Regions from separate parts of the Peribacillus sp. NPDC058002 genome, predicted to be linked through region 1. Evidence: riboswitches for the same ligand, from Rfam matches in the RefSeq annotation. Region 1 holds a riboswitch; the other holds the start of a gene.

Region 1 (3,187 bases):
GACCGTTCCACCGTCTGGATAACACATTGCGGTATACTGTGCTTGATTGATGCTAAGCTTTGTCACATCGTTTGTAACAAGGTAGTTAATATAACTCTCGGCATCTTTCCCTTCCACAAGCACTTCTCCCATATGAGAAACATCAAAAAGTCCTGCTTCTGTTCGAACAGCTTCATGCTCTTCTAATATGCTTGTAAATTGAACTGGCAGAGCCCAGCCACCAAAATCAATAACTTTTGCCCCGTACTTTTTATATACTTCAAAAAGCGGTGTTTGCTTTAATGCTGTTTCAGTACCCATGATCTACCCCCAATTATGATTATTTGCAAAATAAATGTTCTTTCATCCGTTTGCCGGTTTCTTTCATCGCCAGGCCTCCAAATGACGTTTCTCGAAGGGTCCATGGCATATCATTTCCTACCTTATACATGGCATCACAAGGAATGCGGCTTTCAATTCCAGCTAGAGACATGTCAGCCGCTGAAAATGCAATCGAAGCTACCCTTTTCTTACACAGTTATTGGCTGTTGAAATAACGGATAAACATCACAAATCCCTTTGGTTGTTTCTCTTGCTTTCTCAAGAACGTCTTTATTTCCTTTACTCTTTAGAACAGTTGCAATCACTTCACCAATTTTCACCATTTCTTCTTTCTTCATGCCTCGAGTCGTTAAAGCTGCTGTTCCCATTCGGATACCGCTCGTAACAAATGGCTTTTCTGGATCATATGGAATCGTATTTTTATTAACAGTAATGCCCGCTTCTTCTAATAATTTCTCTGCTTCTTTTCCTGTTAAATTCCACGGACGCAAATCTAAAAGGACAATATGATTATCTGTTCCACCAGAAACAAGGGCTGCACCTTCATTTTTTAATGTTTCGCCAAGTGTTGCAGCATTTTCAATGACTTGTTTCGCATAATCCTTAAAGCTTGGTTGTAAAGCCTCGTTGAAAGCAACCGCTTTTGCTGCAATGATGTGCATGAGTGGGCCGCCTTGAATTCCTGGGAACACGGATTTATTAATCGCTTTGATAATTTCTTCATCGTTCGTTAAAATGATCCCCCCGCGAGGTCCTCTCAATGTTTTATGAGTAGTACTTGTCACAACATCTGCATATGGGATTGGGGACGGGTGAAGACCAGTTGCTACCAGCCCTGCTATATGAGCCATATCCACCATAAGTTTTGCACCAACTTGATCGGCAATTTCTTTAAATCTTGCAAAATTAATCGTTCTTGGATAGGCACTTGTCCCTGCAATAATCAATTTAGGTTTTTCTTTCTTTGCCATAGCTTCCAACTCATCATAATCAATTAATTGAGTATCTTCTTTAACTCCGTAGGACACAACTTCAAACCATTTTCCTGAAACGCTGACTGGACTTCCATGAGTTAAATGGCCACCATGTGAAAGGTTCATCCCCATCACTTTATCACCAGGCTGCAGCAGTGCGAAAAAAACTGCGAAATTGGCTTGTGCACCTGAGTGAGGCTGAACATTTGCATATTTTGCACCAAAAAGTTTCGTTAAGCGCTCAATAGCTGCTTGTTCTGCCACATCGACAAATTCACATCCACCATAATAGCGCTTTCCTGGATAACCTTCTGCATATTTATTTGTCATCACGCTTCCCATTGCCTCTAATACATCTGGGCTAACGAAGTTTTCTGATGCAATCAATTCCAGGGTTTGATGTTGACGTTGTCCTTCCTTCTCAATCGCTTCAAAAATGGTTAAATCATTTTGTTTTAAACTCATTTCATTTTCCCCCTAATCATTTTTTGATTATTCTGAATTTTAATACGGTTCGAGACACTAAAATCTCTTTCCCGCTACATCTACTTTTCTATGAAGACTGTTAAAAACAGTATGATTTACTACCTTTTTTGCACGCAAAAAAGGACAGAAAAGGGTAACGTAGCGTTCTCTACCCTTCTCTGTCCTTTTACCTGAGAGTTTAGCTCCATTTTAAATAGAACCTTTCCCCTTTGGTGGCGTCCTTGTTTATACGCGCTCTCCAGAGGTGCGTCCAGTTGTGGTTCCATCTACCTGAGAGATTTGTTCCAAGGGTCTTTTTGGAACTTGCTCCTTCGGTGGCTTGTGTCGCATTGCACTCTCCCACAACTGTCATTCGCTTATTCAATTTGGTACATTTAGAATAGTAGTTGTGATTAATTATGTCAAGCAATTTTGAAAGCGTTAACAACACTATTCTAAAATAATCCCTTTCTCATCAAAATATAAGCATTCATATATCTTAATGGTTGCTTATTAAAGCGGGCAGACTGCCACTTAATTTCCCACTACCTTCCTCTGATTCGTCTGATCTACCTTCGTTTTTCGCATCTTATAAATCGCAATCAGCAAAAGAAACCAAACAGGAGTTACGAACAAGGCAACACGAGTATCTTCCGCAAGTGCAAGCACAACAAGTACGAACGCTAGGAAAGCAAGGATCAAGTAATTAGAAATTGGATAAAGTGGTAATTTAAATTTGTTCATTTTCGCTAGATCTGGCCTTGTTTTGCGGTATTTCAAATGACTGATGACAGTAATTCCCCAAATAAAGATGAAACATACTGTAGAAATACTTGTAATTAACGTAAATACTCCTTCGGGCATTAAATAGTTCAAAACAACGGAAGTTAGAATGACGACAGTTGAAAAGGCCAATGCATTGGAAGGTACTTTACGGGCATTAAGTTTTGCAAATGGCACAGGTGCATTTTTATCTTTGGCAAGTGAGTATACCATCCGGCTTGTACTGAAGATTGCGCTGTTACATGCCGAAGCGGCCGATGTTAGGACGACAAAATTGACGATACCGGCAGCTGCAGCGATACCAACTGCCACAAATACTTGGACGAATGGGCTTTCCGATGGGATGATTGCGTTCCACGGATAGACACTCATAATGACAATAAGTGCGCCAATGTAGAAAATTATAATCCGGATAGGAATATTATTGATTGCTTTTGGGATAACTTTCTCTGGATCTTCTGTTTCACCCGCTGTAAGTCCTACAAGTTCAATACCAACAAACGCAAACACTACCATCTGGAATGAGAGGATAAAGCCATTTATTCCATTTGGGAACATACCTTCGTGTCTCCATAGATTTGTGAAACTGGCTGCGCCTGAATCTGTGGAAAAGCCTTTAATAATCATGAAAATACCGATACCAA
Region 2 (3,187 bases), on a different contig from region 1:
ATACGTATGGTTCTATTTTATTAACAAAAGGTAGAAATCCTAGTATGCCTATAAAAGGAACTAGAGTAAGGATATATATAATCTTCATTAAACAAACCCCTCCGTTTTAAATAAGTGAAACGTCCATCAATGGGGTTTATTCTTCAATGCCACTGATGGCTTTGGTGAACCAAACCGGGAAGGAAAATTCATGCAAGACGGATTTACCTTCTTTTAAAAAGGTCCGATGATATATAATAGCTTACACTATTTTGATATAAAATTTAATGGAGTTGGGTGATATATTTTAGCAAAAAAGCGCCAACTGCCTAATCTTGATATGTTTCTTAGATGGAGAAAGCCTTGAATTCGAATTGAATTCAAGACTTTATTTCCTTTAGCTATTTTTTTTCCGATAGTTATATAGTATCACCAAGAGTATGAACCAGATCGGGGTCAAAAGCAGTGATAGTCGTGTAGCTTCAGCGAATAGCATAACAATAAGGATGAATAGGAATAATCCTAAAATAGCGTAATTGACAAAGGGTGTAAAAGGAGCCTTGAAAGTCGATTGAGCTCTTAGATCAGGCCTTGTTTTCGAATATTTGATATGGGAGATCAAGATGATGCTCCATACCCAAATGAAACAGATGGCACTGATGGTCGTCACCACGGTAAACGCCTGTTCCGGTATCAGCTTGCTCAATAATGCCCCTATTGATACAACGATGGTGGATGTTAATAAGGCATTGCTTGGAACAGCCTGTTTATTTAATTTTTCCAGTTTAGCAGGGGCTTCGCCATTCCTGCTTAACGTATAGAGTATCCGGCTTGTTGAAAATAAACCGCTGTTGCATGCAGAAGCAGCGGATGTCAACACGACGAAGTTGATGATTCCTGCAGCGACAGGAATGCCGATTAACGCAAAGACCTCTACAAATGGGCTGCTCGTGGCATCAAGTTGTGTCCATGGGTTGACACAGAGAATGACGAATAGGGCACCCACATAGAAAAGTAAAATCCGGACAGGGATTTTATTGATGGCAGAGGGAATGTTCTTTCTCGGGTTCGCCGTTTCCGCTGCGGAAACCCCGACCAATTCGACACCGACAAATGAGAAGACGACTAACTGTAAAGATAATAGGAATCCGGAAATGCCATTGGGGAACATGCCCCCATGATTCCATAGGTTCGTTACGGAAACCGTTCCGGTATTGGTATTGAAGCCGATGATCAAAAGAATGATTCCTACGATGATCAAGGCAATGATCGTGACTACTTTAATGATGGCAAACCAGAATTCCAATTCGCCGAATAACTTAACGGTCAATAGGTTCAACCCTAACAGAATGACTAGGCATATTAGGGCCGGAATCCATTGAGGGATATCGAACCAATATTGTATATAGACACCGACAGCTATGATATCGGCCATTGCGGTCATGATCCAACAGAACCAATATGTCCAACCTGTCACGAATCCAGCCCATGGACCGACATATTCGGTTGCAAATTCAGTGAATGATGCATAACCTGCATTGGATAATAGCAATTCGCCCAGCGCCCTCATCACAAAAAACAAAGCAATTCCTATTATCAGATAGGAGAATATAATGGAAGGTCCAGCCAATTGTATGGCTTTTCCGGATCCTAAAAATAAACCGGTGCCAATGGTTCCTCCTATTGCAATCAGTTGTACATGTCGATTTTTTAAATCTCTTTTTAATTCCTGTTTAGCCAATTCTTGCGCCCCCGTTTTTTATAGTCTTGTTAGTGAATGATTTCAACCTGCATGGTCTTGGAGAGATGGGCGTGATTTTTTGCCCTGCTTGCCTATTCCATGGTTTTCAAGAGTGTAGTTTTAAGTCCAATCACAAATTGGACAATAAAAAAAGAGATTGGATAATACCAATCTCTTAAAGGGTTCAGAATAACAATTCTATCATTCGTTACTCTTCTGTCCTTTTGCCTGAGATTGTGAATCCTTCGGCGCTGCATCTTGTACAGTCTCTCCAGAAGCTGCTCCTGCTATAGTGTCATCCATAGCATTCATCGCTTGCTTGTATGCGGTTGTGAATAAATGTCTGTCAGTGTTAATCTTCCACTGTTGGATCATTCATTATGCTTATAAAATAATATTGGAATTCTATCATCTATTTTTCGATTGGTCAACAAATTTTTTTGAAATGAAACAGGCATTATCCGCAGTTTAATAGTGGTCTGTATTTAACTTAAGGTTTAAGCAGAAATGATAGTTTTCCACTCTTTTTGAACGAACACTATTATAAAATACTGAACATCATTTTTTTAAAATGATATTTTAAGATTAGAAAAATCGACAAGATATTATTGGTAACTGTTTATTTCAAAAATACAATTGTATTTTTACAGAATATTTACTATTATAAGATAAGAAAACATAATTGAAGTGTTATGTAATATTGATTACGATAAAGCAATTCTAATTAAAAGAGAGTCGTTCGTGGCAAGGATGGAAAAGCATTACCGATATTGCATCTGGGGGAGTTAATCATGTCGAACAAGGAATTAAAGAGAGGGCTGGAATCAAGACATATTCAAATGATAGCCTTGGGCGGAACCATCGGGGTCGGGTTATTCATGGGATCTGCGAGCACGATCAAATGGACCGGGCCCTCTGTAATGCTTGCTTATGCAATCGCAGGTATTTTTATATTTTTCATCATGCGTTCCATGGGTGAGATGCTATATTTAGAACCGACTACAGGTTCTTTTGCAACCTTTGCGAGCAGCTATATACATCCCTTGGCAGGTTATATGACTGCTTGGAGCAATTGGTTTCAATGGGTAATCGTCGGAATGTCCGAAATCATCGCAGTTGGGTTGTATATGCAATATTGGTTCCCGGAGTTACCTGCTTGGATACCAGGTGTGGTCGCCATGATCATCTTGGGGGCGGCAAACCTTATTTCGGTAAAATCCTTCGGGGAATTTGAATTTTGGTTTGCACTTATAAAAATCATAACGATTATATTGATGATCATTGCTGGCCTTGGCCTTATCTTCTTTGGAATAGGGAATGGCGGGGATGCTATTGGATTATCGAATCTTTGGGCAAATGGCGGCTTCTTTACGGGAGGCTGGAAAGGATTCTTCTTCGCGCTTTCCCTTGTCGTGGCTGCCTATCAAGGCGTTGAGCTTATCGGCATCACAGCCGGAGAAGCGAAAG

What was found. A riboswitch is a leader RNA that binds a small molecule or an ion and turns the genes downstream of it on or off. The one in region 1 is predicted to bind glycine.
Region 2: linked by a shared signal. The riboswitch ahead of ACFVSH_RS00725 (amino acid permease) and the one ahead of glyA (serine hydroxymethyltransferase) in region 1 are both predicted to bind glycine.

What each region holds. Positions count from the first base shown of each region.
Region 1 is NZ_JBHVQU010000082.1:8,372-11,558, forward strand. Features, by position in the region: gene gcvT (glycine cleavage system aminomethyltransferase GcvT) at 1-300, opposite strand, end outside; gene ACFVSH_RS15075 (L-serine ammonia-lyase, iron-sulfur-dependent, subunit alpha) at 320-517, opposite strand; gene glyA (serine hydroxymethyltransferase) at 510-1,760, opposite strand; glycine riboswitch at 1,930-2,033, opposite strand; gene ACFVSH_RS15085 (amino acid permease) at 2,295-3,187, opposite strand, start outside.
Region 2 is NZ_JBHVQU010000002.1:9,128-12,314, reverse strand. Features, by position in the region: gene ACFVSH_RS00730 (DUF3311 domain-containing protein) at 1-88, opposite strand, end outside; gene ACFVSH_RS00725 (amino acid permease) at 377-1,720, opposite strand; glycine riboswitch at 1,927-2,005, opposite strand; gene ACFVSH_RS00720 (amino acid permease) at 2,512-3,187, shown strand, end outside.